DNA from 2 places in the Mesorhizobium sp. WSM4822 genome. Region 1 is predicted to be linked to the other one. Evidence: predicted binding sites of a transcription regulator. Region 1 holds the regulator's gene; the other holds the start of a gene.

Region 1 (7,418 bases):
GCTGCGCGCTGGCGAACTCGCCAAGATCGTCGACAAGGCGGAGATCACCGTCGCGCTGTGCGACACCAGGCTGATGGACGAGATGACCGCCTGCGCCAAGGACAGCGCATTCCTCAAGCAGGTCATCGGTTTCGACGGCACCGCCAACCATGATGCTGAACTCGATCGTGCCGCTCTCGACAAGCCGGTGACGTTCACCGCCGTCGACACCGGCCGCGACGATGTCGCGTTGCTCGGCTTCACTTCAGGCACGACAGGCGTTCCGAAGGCGACGATGCATTTCCACCGCGACCTGCTGATCATCGCCGACGCCTACGCCCGCGAAATTCTGGAGGTGACGCCGGACGACATCTTCGTCGGCTCGCCGCCGCTGGCCTTCACCTTCGGCCTCGGCGGGCTCGCCATCTTCCCGCTGCGCTTCGGTGCGGCGGCGACGCTGCTGGAGCAGGCGACGCCACCCAACATGATCCACATCATCGAGACCTACAAAGCGACGATCTCTTTCACCGCGCCGACTGCCTACCGCGCCATGCTGAAGGCCATGGATGAAGGTGCCGACCTGTCGTCGCTGCGCGTCGCCGTTTCGGCCGGCGAAACCTTGCCTGCTCCGGTTTTCGAAGAGTGGACACAAAAGACCGGAAAGCCGATCCTCGACGGCATCGGAGCCACCGAGATGCTGCACATCTTCATCTCCAACCGTTTTGACGACATGAAGCCCGCGTCGACCGGAAAGCCGGTGGGCGGCTACGAGGCGCGCGTCGTCGATGACAAGATGCGCGAGGTGCCACGCGGCGCGACCGGCAGGCTTGCGGTGCGCGGACCGACCGGCTGCCGCTACATGGCCGATGACAGGCAGAAGGAATACGTGCGCGACGGCTGGAACCTCACCGGCGATACCTTCACGCAGGACGAGGACGGCTTCTTCCATTTCGCCGCACGCTCCGACGACATGATCGTCAGCGCCGGCTACAACATCGCCGGTCCCGAGGTCGAGGCGGCGCTGCTGGCGCACCCGGACGTCGCCGAATGCGCTGTCATTGGCGCCGAGGACGCCGAGCGCGGCCAGATCGTCGAGGCGCATGTCGTGCTGGTGCAGGGCGTCGCGCCCGACGCCCTCACCACCAAGCGCCTGCAGGACCATGTCAAGGCAATGATCGCGCCCTATAAATATCCGCGATCGGTAAAATTCATCGCCGCCCTGCCCAAGACCCAGACCGGCAAGATCCAGCGCTTCCGGCTGCGCACGGAGAAAATCGATTGAGCGAGCTATACGATCCGGCGTCCGAAGGCGCCCAGATGTCGTTCAAGGAGCGCATGTCCTACAGCGACTACCTGCACCTGGAGAAAGTGCTGGAGGCCCAGACGCCGCTGTCATCGGCGCATGACGAGATGCTGTTCATCATCCAGCATCAGACCTCCGAACTCTGGATGAAGCTCGCTCTGCACGAGATTGGAGCCGCGATCCGTTCCATCCGCGCCGACCGGCTCGAGCCGAGCTTCAAGATGCTGTCGCGAGTTGCTCGCATCTTCGAGCAGTTGAACAATGCCTGGGATGTGCTGCGGACGATGACGCCGAGCGAATACACCGAGTTCCGCGACGCGCTGGGCCAGTCCTCGGGTTTTCAGTCCTGGCAGTATCGCGCCATCGAGTTCATGGCCGGCAACCGAAACTTGGCAATGCTCGGGCCGCACAAGCACCGGCCCGACCTGAGCGGAAAGCTGGAAGCGATCCTGACCGAACCATCGCTCTACGACGAAGCGCTGCTGCTGCTTGCGCGCAACGGATTCGACATCGGTGCCGATGCCAGGCGCACGGACTGGCGTGAGACGCGAACCGAGAACGAAGAGGTGCTGGTCGCCTGGCAGACGATCTATCGCGATCCGCAGCGCTACTGGATGTTCTACGAACTGGCAGAGAAGCTGGTCGACTTCGAGGATTATTTCCGCCGCTGGCGCTTCAACCACGTCACCACGGTGGAGCGCATCATCGGCCTGAAACGCGGCACCGGCGGCACGTCGGGTGCTTCGTATCTGAAGAAGATGCTCGAGGTGGTGCTGTTCCCGGAGCTGTGGACGGTCCGCACCCGGCTCTGACATCGTCGAAATGAAAACAGCGACGCGCGGCGGCGGAACACCCTTCGCGAACAACCGGGGACTGACTGACCATGAGTGGAATTCCTGATCTCGCCGCAGTCGAAGCGATGGATGCCACGGATCCGCTGCGGGCCATGCGCGACCGTTTCATTCTGCCGGAGGGGGTGATCTATCTCGACGGCAATTCACTGGGGGCAGCGTCTCATGCCGTTTTCGGCGAGCTGCAGCAGGCGGCAACCCAGGAATGGGCCCAGGACCTCATCCGAGCCTGGAATACGGCCGGATGGTTCGAGATGCCGATCGAACTCGGCGATCAACTCGGGCGCCTGATTGGAGCCGCGGCCGGCCAGACCGTCGTCTGCGACACGACCTCGACCAACATCTACAAGGTGCTGCATGCGGCGCTGAAGATGCGGCCGGGCCGGTCGGTCATTGTCGCCGAGGGTGACAGTTTCCCCACCGACCTGTACATCGCCGAAGGGGTGGCCTCGACACGGGACGGCGTCCTGCTGCGCCTCGCGGGCGTCGACGCGCCCACCATCGAAGAGCTGATCGACGAAAACGTCGCGGTGGTGCTGGTCAACCACGTCAACTACAAATCGGGTGAACTGCGCGACATGGCGGCGCTGACGCGCAAGGCTCATGCGGCCGGAGCGCTGATCGTCTGGGATCTATGCCACACCGCCGGCCCCCTGCCCGTCGAGCTCGATCACGCAAATGCCGATTTCGCCATCGGCTGCACTTACAAGTACCTCAACGGCGGTCCGGGCGCACCGGCCTTCATCTATGCCGCGCAGCGCCATCACGGCGATATCAGCCAGCCGCTCAGCGGCTGGTGGGGCCATGCGCGGCCCTTTGCCTTCGAACGGGGATATGTTGCCGGCACCGGTATCCGCCGCTTTCTGTGCGGCACCCAGCCGGTCCTGTCGATGCGGGCGCTCAAAGGCGCGCTTGCCATCTGGAACGACGTCGACATGGCGGCATTGCGAAAAAAGAGCGTCGCGCTGACGGAACTGTTCATCCAGCTCGTCGAAGCAAAGTGCGGCGCCTATGGCCTCACGCTGGAGACCACCCGCGACGCGACCAGGCGCGGCAGCCAGGTGTCGTTCCTTCACGATCACGGCTATCAAATCATGCGGGCGCTGATCGAGCGCGGCGTCATCGGTGATTTTCGCGCGCCATCGACCATCCGTTTCGGCTTCACGCCCCTCTATATCGGCTACAAGGATGTGTGGCTGGCGGTTCAAGTGCTAGAAGACATTCTGCGCACGGGCGCATGGAAGGACCAGCGTTTCGCCGTCAAGGAAGCCGTTACCTGACGCAACGATCTCCGCGATTTGCCGTCGCCGCCCTCACTGCCCGGCGGATGACGGAAGGCTGAATTCCAGCCACAAATGCCAACAGACGTTGGCGTTTTGGCTCCGTTTCGTTCACGGCAAACGAACGTCCCAAAGATTGATATCGTCCTTGTGGAGGTCGGCCGGCAGATGATGCCAAGCCTCGGGTTGAGGATGAGCCACAGGTCATTAACCATAATGGTTTCAATGTGAGCAGGCGCATCGCCGTGGTTGGCGCCTGTCGATTGCGACCCGCTGGCAAGCCCAAATAATTTCAGCAGCCTTAACAAATTCATTAAACTTTAAACGGTTGCAGAACACAACTGGAACAGATAGTGTTTGTTCTGGGTTTGTTTTTCGATTCTGGTTTCAGGTAATCTGGGGGCCGCCATGCTGACACGCAAGCAACATGAACTGCTGATGTTCATCCATGAACGCCTGAAGGAGAGCGGCATTCCGCCATCCTTCGACGAGATGAAGGAGGCGCTCGACCTTGCCTCCAAATCCGGGATTCATCGGCTGATCACCGCACTTGAGGAGCGCGGCTTTATTCGCCGGTTGCCCAACCGGGCACGCGCGCTGGAAGTGCTGCGATTGCCGGACTCGATCGCGCCCGGCCTCAACGCGGCAAAGAAGTTTTCGCCAAGCGTCATCCAGGGCAGTCTCGGTCAGGGTGGTGCTCTTGGCCGGCAGATCAAGCCGGCGCCTTCGCGGATGCCCTCGCCCGGCAATGATGACGATGCGGTCTCCGCCGTGTCGATACCGGTGATGGGCCGTATCGCCGCCGGTGTGCCGATCGATGCCATCCAGCATCAGACGCATTCGATCTCGGTGCCGCCGGACATGATCATGGGCGGCGCCCACTATGCGCTGGAGGTTAAGGGCGACTCGATGATCGAGGCCGGTATCTTCGACGGCGACACCGTCATCATCCGCAATGCCGACACGGCGAACCCCGGCGAGATCATCGTGGCGCTGGTCGATGAAGAGGAAGCGACGCTGAAGCGGTTCCGCCGCAAGGGCGCTTCGATCGCTCTCGAAGCCGCCAATCCGGCCTATGAAACCCGTATTTTCGGCCCAGACAGGGTCAAGGTGCAAGGCAAGCTCGTCGGCCTCATCCGCCGCTACTGAGGCGGCTGCGGGTTGGCCGCTGGCTTCTCGGGTTTCTTGAAGGGTGCCAGCCCCCTCGCCTCACGAGAGTATTTGCGTTGCGTGTGCCAGGGCCGATATGGGCTGTTCACCGCGAAGCTGATTGTCGCCGGCGTGGTCGCCGATTGGCGATCGAAGAAGACCGCGGCACTGCCTTTGCGAGCCAGTTGCCGCTTGGTGATGACGAGAACCAGCGGATTGTGACAGGCGTCATAGGCGGTGGCGTCATTGATGACGATCAGCTCGGCGAAGCCGCAGGCTTTCCAGGTGTCCTTGCGGTCCTCGACATAGGCAATGATCGCACCGGACATATGCCTGGCCACGCAAACGCCTGAGGAGCAATAGAACGGCGATCCCGGCGGTAGCTCAACGGCGTCCGCGACGTCGAATTGCCCATCGCTCTTGTCGAACACCTCTGGCACGACGATGGTTTCTGATGTCAGGGCGCGTTTCCAGTTGTCGACGGTGAATTCGTTCGGCCGTTCCCGGCTGACGGCAAGCTCGCCGCCACCGATCGGCAACGCCACCAGCCGGGCGTCTTCCGAGATCAGCACATCCGGCGTGCGCGTATCCGAGACGGTCAGCAAGCCTGCCAGCGCGAATGGCAGAGCAGCGAGCCGCAGCCAAGTTGTCGCCATCGTCGCGATGACCAGGGCAATTGTCACCAGCAGGACAGATTGCTGCGAAATCAGCCCAACCCCATCGACAGGCGAACGTTCGGAGATCCAACCCGATATGGCGATCATCACCGTCAGACCCTTGCCCATCAGGTAGAGGGCCGGCCAATCCAATCCGAAAGGCATCAGCAGCGCGCTTGCGACAGCCAGGAACATGACCACGGTGACGATCGGCATAACCGCCAGATTGGCGAACAGGCTGAGCGGCGACACACGCTGAAAATGCCAGATGGCAAACAGCGTCGTGGCGCTGCCGGCGATGATGGAGGTCATGGCAAGGCCGGTTGCCGCGAGCACGAACTTTCGCGTCAGGAAACCGGGCATGGATCGCTTTGGGGGCGGCGGTCTTGCTTTTCCCGCGCGGTGATCGGCCCAGCCGGCATAGGCGCCGACCAGAGCCGCGGTCGCGGCGAACGACATCTGAAAACTCGGGCCGACCACCTCATGCGGCGACACCACGATGACGGCGATCGCCGAGATCGCCAGATTGCGCATGGTGAGTGCTGCTCGATCGAACAGCACGGCAATCAGCATCACCGCCAGCATGATGAAGCTGCGCTCGGCGGCAACGACGACTCCAGAGATGATGAGATAGGCCGCGATCGAGAACAGTGCGGCGAAGGCGGCATACTTCTTGACCGGGCGACGCGCGGAAAAGTCGGGAAACAAGGCGAAGGCGCCGCGCAGCAAGCCCATGATGGTGCCTGCGACCAGCGCCATGTGCAGTCCCGAAATCGAGATGATGTGGTAGATGCCGGTACGTCGCATCGCCTCATTGATGTCATCGGGAATGCCGGCGCGCACGCCGACGATCAGCGCCGCGGCGATCTCGCCTTCGGCGCCGCCGACGCTCGCCCTGATATGGTCGGCGATGGCCTCGCGGGCATTTTCCACGCTAGAGGAAATTCGGGCCGGCAGCGGCATGTCGCCATCATCGCTGACGACAAGCTTGGGGTTGCCGAGAAAGAACCCGCTGCCGCCGATGCCGGCAAAATAGCTGTCGAAGGAGAAATCATAGCTGTCCGGCCGCACCGGCCCGGTCGGCGGCAAAAGCTTGGCATATCCAGTGATGAGGGAGCCTGCGGTCACGTCAGCCGGGATCTTGCGTGCCGAAAGCCGCACCCGTTCCGGCGCATAGCGCAGTTTCGGTCTTGCGGTCGATGTCACGTCGATGGTCAGCCGGATGCGGCCAGTTTCCATCCGGTCGAGCGAGACGACGCGGCCGGTCACCTGCGTCGAGATTTCCGAGCCCAACATTTGTGTGCCCGCACGCCACGTCTCGACCTTGGCAGCAAGCAGTCCTAGGGCGCACAAAAGCGCCGCCATGAAACACAGATGGGTCTTTGGCCATGAGCGCGAGACCAGCGCACAGATCCCCGTCAAGATGACAACCGCGACAGGTCTCGCAAAGTCGGGTTCAGCCGTCAGCGAAAAATAGCCGATCGCTCCGATCGCCAGGCAGACCGGCACCAGCAGGAAGGCCACGCCCCGGTCGAGTTCCAGGCTCGCCGCCGTGTTCACGCTGTGGCGCAGGCGAGGCAGTGATGTCAGGCTGATTTGCCGGCGCACGCGAACGATCCTGCCGGTTTCGGCAACAGGAACAGAGGCGGCGACATCCGCTTGCAAGGGCGCCTTGCCGGGATCCGGCACAAGGGGCGATGGCGGCGGTAATGGGGCTGGCCGAGGCGCAAACAGGGACCGTTCGCTGACGCCGATGGCAGCGTCCTCGCCCTGATCCGAGCCCCAGCCTCGTCCAGCCATCGGGTCTGCCCCTTGCGCCCTCGACACCCTATGCTACATGAACGCCGGGCGCGCGAAAGCCCGCGCAACCGCACCCCGCTTCAGATGGTTTCCGAGAGTTCCATGTCCGACAAGGTCGTCACCCGTTTTGCCCCTTCGCCCACCGGCTATCTGCACATAGGCGGCGCGCGCACGGCGCTGTTCAACTGGCTGTATGCGAAGCACACTGGCGGCACGATGCTGCTGCGCATTGAGGACACCGACCGCGAACGCTCCAATGAAGCCGCGACGGCTGCCATCCTCGACGGGCTTTCCTGGCTTGGCCTGAGCTGGGACGGCGAGCCGGTGTCGCAGTTCGAGCGTGCGCCGCGCCACCGCGAGGTGGCTGAGGAGCTGGTGCGCATGGGCAAGGCGTATTATT
Region 2 (7,418 bases), on a different contig from region 1:
CTGCCCGCCAGTTCGATCACCTCTTGTGCCGCGGGACGCCGAAGCGTCTCGTAGAGGTCGAGTTCGCTTTCCGGGCGGACACCGTTGATCACGTCGCCGAGCAGTTCTCCCAGCACCACGGCATCGATCAGGCCGGTGTTCATGCCTTGGCCGCCGGCTGGGCTGTGCACATGGGCGGCGTCGCCCATGACAAACAGGTGCCCCTGGCGGTAGGACTTGGCAAGGCGGTGATGCACGCGGAACCGTGTACTCCAGGTCAGGTCGAGCACCTGCGCCGGGCTGGCCGACGGGCCGCGACTGTCGAGCAGCGCCTGTATGTCGGCAATGCCAGGCCGCTCAGGCGCCTCATCCATGGTCGCTACGATGCGATATGATCCGTCCGGCAGTGGCGCGACGACGACCAGTCCGGCCGGGGAGAACAGCAGCGACACCTCCGTTGGCCCGAGCGGCCAGTCAAGGCGCACGTCGGCGAGTACAAAAGACCCTGCATAGGCCTCGCCATCGAAGCCTATGCCGGCGGCCTCGCGTACCACGCTGTGCATGCCGTCCGCACCGACGACGTAACGCGCCGAGATCGTCTTTTCGCGACCATTCTGGACGACCGTGACGTGTGCGCCATCGACCCCCTGCAATACCTCCTTCGCCTCGACGCCGCGATGGACGACACCGCCCAACCCGGCGATGCGCTCAGTGAGGATCTTCTCGGTTAGGTTCTGCGGAATCATCAGCACGTAGGGATACGCCGAGGGCAGGCTCGAGAAATCGAGGTTGATTAGGACCCGGTCGCGATCACGTATGGCGAAGTTGTCAAGCTTCAGGCCGAGTTCGACCAGCCGCCCCGTGACGCCAAGCGGCTCGAGTGTCTCCAGCGTCTGCGCGTGGATCACTCCGGCACGTGAGGTGTTGAGGCCTTCGGCGAGGCGGTCGACCACGACGTGATCGACGCCTGCCTGATGCAGGGCAATGGACAGCGCCAGGCCGGTCGGGCCGGCGCCTATGACCAGGACTTCGGTGGTATCAGGCAGCATTTTCTCTCTCCGTTTGTCAACGATTGGTGACTTTTATCTTGGGCGCTTGAGTTTGTCAACGCTCGTTGATATTTGATTTTCATGAGCACGAATCATTCGAAAAAACCGAGCAAGTCGGATCGCACCCGAGGGCAAATCCTGGATGCCGCCAGAGATCTGTTTGCCGAGCACGGCTATGACGGCGCGTCGATCCGCGATGTCGGGACCCGCGCCTCGATCGATCCGGCCATGGTGATCCGCTATTTCCGCAGCAAGGACGAATTGTTCGCCCGGGCGGCACTCGTCGACCTGCAACTGCCGGCACTTCGGGTGATCGACCCGGCCACCGTCGGCGAAACTTTGATCAGGCGGTTTCTCGAAGTCTGGGAAGGCCCGGCCAGCGGACCCGGCATGGCAATTCTGCTGCGTTCCGCGGCGTCGAACGAATTCGCCGCTGAAAAAATGCGCGAGATATTCGCCAACCAGGTGAGGCCGGTGGTTGCGGCGGTCGGCGATCTCGCCGACGCCGGTCGAAGGGCCGGGCTCATTTCGAGCCAGTTGCTGGGTTTGGCGATGTGCCGATATGTGCTGCGGCTACCGCCCGTCGTCGCTCTGTCACACGACGAGATCATCCGGAACGTCGGCCCTGCGCTGCAACGCTATGCCACTGGAGAGGACACGGCCTGAACCAGCGGTCCGGCCGGACCGGTCAACATGCGGCGGCTGCACCTAGCCAAAGCATGCAACCAATCTGTGCCGAAGCAGCACGCGGAGGTTAACAGCCACCCGCCGCCCTGTGCGAAAGCTGCTTCGTAACCTGTGGATTTTCGTGGATAAGCTGTTCACAACACAAGATATTGGGGTGAACAAATCGGGAAAATCACGCCATCGCTGATTCGTCGCCGATTCGTTCCGGCTATGAGCCGAACGTTAACGACGACAGCCGGAATCGCCTGCCCAACTGCTTAACGCAGGTTAAGAAAGATCAACAATTTCATCATGTTGGTCGAGGCGCGCCTAGCCACCGTGATTGTTACCAGACAAAGGTTAACGGCAACACCCTCTTAGCATGAAACGGGCCAGTTCAGCGATTCAGCATGTGGTGCGACTCGCGGCCGCGAAATCCACATGTAGCCGTGAACAAAAGCTGAATCTGCAGGAGTCACTGATTCGTCGCCGATTCGTTCCAGACTCGTTCTATCCGTTAATCCGCAGCCGATTGGAAGCTTGACAAAACCACCTTCTGGCCGCCGGCGGAACATTCCGCTTTCGCTTCGCGCCCGAAATCCCTATGTGTCGCCTGTCATACGCGCCATTTGAGGCACGCTCCCGACAACCAGAGGCCAGAAGCCTTATTTCCAGGTCCCAGAAGCCTTATTCTAGGTTGATGAACATCCAGCCCAAACACACAGAGCCGCTGATCCTGTCGGGCCGCGACGTGACCGCCGTGCTCGGGCCGACCAACACCGGCAAGACCCATCTCGCCATCGAGCGCATGGTGGCGCATGAGAGTGGGATCATCGGCCTGCCGCTCAGACTTCTGGCGCGCGAGGTCTACGCCCGCGTCTGCGAAAAGGTCGGCGCCCACAAGGTTGCGCTGATCACCGGCGAGGAAAAGATCCAGCCGCCGGGCGCCAGATATTCGGTCTGCACCGTCGAGGCCATGCCGCGCGAGACCGACGCCGCCTTTGTCGCCATCGACGAGGTGCAGCTCGCCGGTGACCTCGAGCGCGGCCACATCTTCACCGATCGCATCCTGCACCTGCGCGGCCGCCAGGAGACGCTGCTGCTGGGTGCCGCCACCATGCACGGTATCCTGCAGCGCCTGCTGAGGGGTGTCTCGGTGGTGACGCGGCCGAGGCTGTCGCATCTTGCCTATGCCGGCTCCAAGAAGCTGACCCGCCTGCCGCGGCGCACGGCAATCGTCGCCTTCTCCGCCGACGAGGTCTACGCCATCGCCGAGTTGATCCGCCGCCAGCAAGGCGGTGCCGCCGTCGTGCTCGGCGCGCTCTCGCCGCGCACCCGCAACGCCCAGGTGGCGCTGTTCCAGTCCGGCGATGTCGACTACCTCATCGCCACCGACGCCATCGGCATGGGTCTCAATCTCGATCTCGACCACGTCGCCTTCGCCCAGAACCGCAAGTTCGATGGCTTCCAGTACCGCAACCTGACCGCGGCCGAGCTCGGCCAGATCGCCGGCCGCGCCGGCCGGCATCTGCGCGACGGCACGTTCGGTGTCACCGGCCAGGTCGACCCGCTCGACGAAGAGCTGATCAAGAAGATCGAAGGCCACGATTTCGATCCGGTGAAGGTGCTGCAGTGGCGCACCGCGCATTTCGACTTTGCCAGCCTCGACGCGCTGAAGCGCTCGATCGAGACCAACGCTCCGGTCGAGGGACTGACGCGGGCATTGCCTGCCGTCGACGCGCAGGCGCTCGAGCATCTGTCGCGCGACGAGGACATTCGCGCGCTCACCACCAATGCCAAGCGCGTGGCGCTGCTGTGGGAAGCCTGCGCGCTGCCCGACTACCGCAGGATCGCGCCGGCGCAGCATGCCGACCTCATTGCCTCGATCTACACGGACCTCGCACGCCACGGCCATGTCAACGAGAATTACATGGCCGAGCAGGTGCGCCGCGCCGACACCACCGAGGGCGACATTGACACGCTGTCGCATCGCATAGCCCAGATCCGCACCTGGACATTCGTGTCGAACCGGCCCGGCTGGCTGGCCGATCAGGCACACTGGCAGGAAAAGACGCGCGAAATCGAAGACAGATTGTCGGATGCGCTGCATGAGCGGTTGACGAAACGCTTCGTAGACCGCAGGACTTCCGTCCTCATGCGGCGCCTTAGAGAAAATACCATGCCTGAAGCCGAAATTAGCCCTACCGGAACCGTCCTTGTCGAAGGCCACCATGTCGGCGAGTTGCAAGGGTTCCGCTTCACCGCCGACCAGACCGCCGGCGGCGAAGACGCCAAGGCGGTGCGCACCGCTGCCCAGAAGGCGCTGGCCGCCGAGTTCGAATCGCGCGCCGAACGCTTCGGCGCCTCGGCCAATGGCGACATCGCGCTCGGCTCGGACGGCACGCTGCGCTGGATCGGCGCGCCGATCGGCACGCTTGTATCAGGCGAAGACGCGCTGAAGCCGCGGCTGGTGCTGCTGGCCGACGAACAACTGACCGGCCCGGCGCGCGACAAGGTTGCCGCGCGTGCCGAGCGTTTCGTCAATTTCCAGATCGAGTCGCTGCTGAAGCCGCTGGTCGACTTGAAAAACGCCGACCAGATTTCCGGCATCGGCCGCGGCATCGCCTTCCAGCTGGTCGAGAATTTCGGCCTCATCAACCGCCGCGACATCGCCGAGGAGATGAAGTCGCTCGACCAGGAAGGCCGCGCCGCCCTTCGCCGGCTTGGCGTGCGCTTCGGCGCCTACCATGTCTTCGTACCGGCGCTGATCAAGCCGGCGCCTGCCGGACTGGTGACGCTGCTGTGGGCGCTGAAGAACGACGGCAAGGACAAGCCGGGTTTTGGCGACGTGGTCCATGCGCTCGCCTCGGGTCGCACCTCGGTGGTGATCGACCCTGCTTTCGACAAGACGTTCTATAAGCTTGCCGGCTACCGCAATCTCGGCCGTCGCGCCGTGCGCATCGACATACTGGAACGGCTGGCGGATCTGATCCGTCCGGCGACCAACTGGAAGCCCGGCCTCGGCCAGCGCCCGGACGGCGCCTATGACGGCCAGTCCTTCATGGTGACGCCGCCGATGATGTCGATCCTCGGCGCCACCGCCGACGACATGGAAGAAATTCTCAAGGGCCTCGGCTACCGTGCCGAGCCTAAGCCGGCCGTCGAGGTCAAGGCGCGGCTCGAAGCGCAGGACAACGCCGCCCGCGAAGCGGCGGTGGCGAAACTGGCGACGGAAGAAGCTGCACGAGCCGAGCAGGCCAAAGCGGCGGAAGCCGCGGCAACGGATGCCGCAGCAGAGGCAGCCGTCGAAGGGTCGGAGCCGGCATCGGACGCAGTGGCCGTTTCGGAAACCACGGTCGAAATTCCCGCCGAAATCACCTCCGACGCCGCGGCGGAACCTGCTGCGCCTGCCGTGGAAGAACAGGCGGACGCTCCGGTCGAAACCGTGCAAGACGAAGCGCCTGTTGCCGAGGCTGCTGCTGAACCGGCGCCGGCTGAACCGCAGGCAGAGGCTGAAGCTGCCGAGACTGAAGCCGCAGCGGCAGAAGAAGCCGCAACGGCCGACCTGGCGGCAAATGCCGCGCCCGCAACGGACGCCGCGCCGGACGAACCTGTGGCGGTGACTGTCGGCGAACCCGCGCCGGAAGCCGAAGCACCAAAACCCATCCTGTTGTGGCGTCAGGGCCGCTTCGAACAGCGCCCGCGCAACCGCGATGACAACCGCAGGAACAATCGCCCGCGCAACGGACAAGCGCGCGGCCGAAGCGATGCGCCTGCGGATGCCGCCGGCGCACCGGCCGCTGCTGCACCCGGAGAACGCCCGGCCTATGAAGGACGGCGCGATGGAGCCGGCAAGCCGCGCTTCGACCGCTCGAAATTCAAGCCCAAGCCGCAGGCCGAAGGCGAACAGCGACGTGATGGCAGGCCGCAGGGCGAACGTCCCGACCGCCGCGAAGGCCGTCCCGACTGGAAGGGTGGCAGGCCGGATGGCAAAGGTGGCCCGCAAGGCGGCAAGCCGGCCTTCCAGCCGAAGCCGCGCGAGGAGCGCCCGGTGCGTTTCGATCCGGATTCGCCCTTCGCCAAGCTCGCCGCTCTCCGCGACCAGCTGAAGAAGTAGAACCCGGCTCGCTTCGATGGTTGCCGAAGGCCGCCAGCGCATCGACAAATGGCTGTTCTTCTCCCGCGCCGTGAAATCGCGCTCGCTGGCGGCGAAGTTGGTCGTCGCCGGCCGCGTCCGCATCAATCGCGACAAAGCAGCGCAGGCCTCCGACCAAGTCAAGCCAGGCGACGTCCTGACCATCACGCTCGAGCGTCGCATCTTCATCTGGAAGGTGCTCGGCGCCGGTACGCGACGCGGCCCGGCCGAGGAGGCCCGTACGCTCTACGAGGATATGTCGCCACCGCCCGCACCGAAGGGCGAAGCCCCTCCCGATGCAATTCCGGGGCTGCGCGAGGCCGGCAGCGGCCGCCCGACCAAGAAGGAACGTCGCCAGACCGACCGATTGCTCGGCGAAGATTGATGCCTGGCGTCCAAAAACACGCAGTGGTTCTGGGACAACGGCACGCCTGAGGCGAGAACTGAGCCCGGCAAACAGACGCTCTGCGGGACATGACTGACTTCCGCCGGGCCTGCAGTCTGGAATTCCATTCCGGAAACACCGGCACCGTCCGCAATGGCTACCCTTGCAAGCGGTCGACAAAGGCGTTACCTGACGGAAAAAGCCCAACAAAATGGGACGTCCCGGAGCCGACCGATGACCTATGTCGTGACCGACAATTGCATCAAATGCAAATACATGGACTGCATCGAAGTCTGTCCGGTCGACTGTTTCTACGAAGGCGAGAACATGCTCGTCATCCACCCCGACGAGTGCATCGACTGCGGCGTTTGCGAGCCGGAATGCCCGGCCGACGCAATCAAGCCGGACACCGAACCCGGCCTCGACAAATGGCTGCAGGTCAACACCGAATACGCCGAGAAATGGCCCAACATCACCGCCAAGAAGGAACCGCCGGCAGACGCCAAATCCTTCGACGGCGAGGCCGGCAAGTTTGAGAAATACTTCTCGGCCGAGCCCGGCGAAGGCGATTGACAACACGGCCGCAAAGGCCGGTATTACGCTGGGTAAGAGGCACGTCACATTAACCGGCTTGACAGCCGGCGCTGACCTGTGGCCTTCGCGTATGCAGCAAAACCTTGATTCTTCCGACTTTTTGTGTTACATCAGAGAAACATGCCGGTGACACAACGTCGATTTATGGCGCAGACGCCCCAAATCACTGAAAGGTGAAAATCCCATTCGGACCAGAGCGATCTGGGCCAGGCGGTCGCGATGTTGCGGTTTGCCGGTCCGGCTTTTCCGATGGGTTCATCTGTTGTGCGGCTAACGATCGGCTTCCCCGATCGCGCGAGTTCGGACCGGCAGGACGCCGGTGCCACAACAAGGAGTTCAGGGCGTAATGGCAACGATCACCCCGCAGAAGAAGTCCACCGCTGCGCGTCACGGTTTCAAGACCGGCGAGTACATCGTCTACCCGGCGCACGGCGTCGGCCAGATCGTCTCGATCGACGAGCAGGAAGTTGCTGGACACAAGCTGGAACTGTTCGTCATCGACTTTTCGAAGGACAAGATGCGCCTGAAGGTGCCGGTCGCCAAGGCGACCTCCATCGGCATGCGCAAGCTGTCGGAAGAGGATTATGTCGAGCGCGCGCTGAAGGTCGTG

What was found. The regulator LexA, encoded in region 1, represses DNA repair genes until DNA is damaged. The targets are predictions, from matches to a motif close to TGTTCNNNNTGTGTTCNG.
Region 2: AC0L3E_RS08760 (helicase-related protein) is a predicted target of LexA. The motif match lies at 2,190-2,207, and genes of this name have one in related genera.

The regions. Positions count from the first base shown of each region.
Region 1 is NZ_JBVVQM010000015.1:14,180-21,597, reverse strand. Features, by position in the region: gene AC0L3E_RS28465 (AMP-binding protein) at 1-1,261, shown strand, start outside; gene kynA (tryptophan 2,3-dioxygenase) at 1,258-2,094, shown strand; gene kynU (kynureninase) at 2,166-3,413, shown strand; gene lexA (transcriptional repressor LexA) at 3,822-4,562, shown strand; gene AC0L3E_RS28445 (ComEC/Rec2 family competence protein) at 4,556-7,018, opposite strand; gene gltX (glutamate--tRNA ligase) at 7,121-7,418, shown strand, end outside.
Region 2 is NZ_JBVVQM010000003.1:146,326-153,743, forward strand. Features, by position in the region: gene AC0L3E_RS08750 (FAD-dependent oxidoreductase) at 1-1,028, opposite strand, end outside; gene AC0L3E_RS08755 (TetR/AcrR family transcriptional regulator) at 1,110-1,694, shown strand; gene AC0L3E_RS08760 (helicase-related protein) at 2,395-5,811, shown strand; gene AC0L3E_RS08765 (RNA-binding S4 domain-containing protein) at 5,828-6,214, shown strand; gene fdxA (ferredoxin FdxA) at 6,449-6,787, shown strand; gene AC0L3E_RS08775 (CarD family transcriptional regulator) at 7,155-7,418, shown strand, end outside.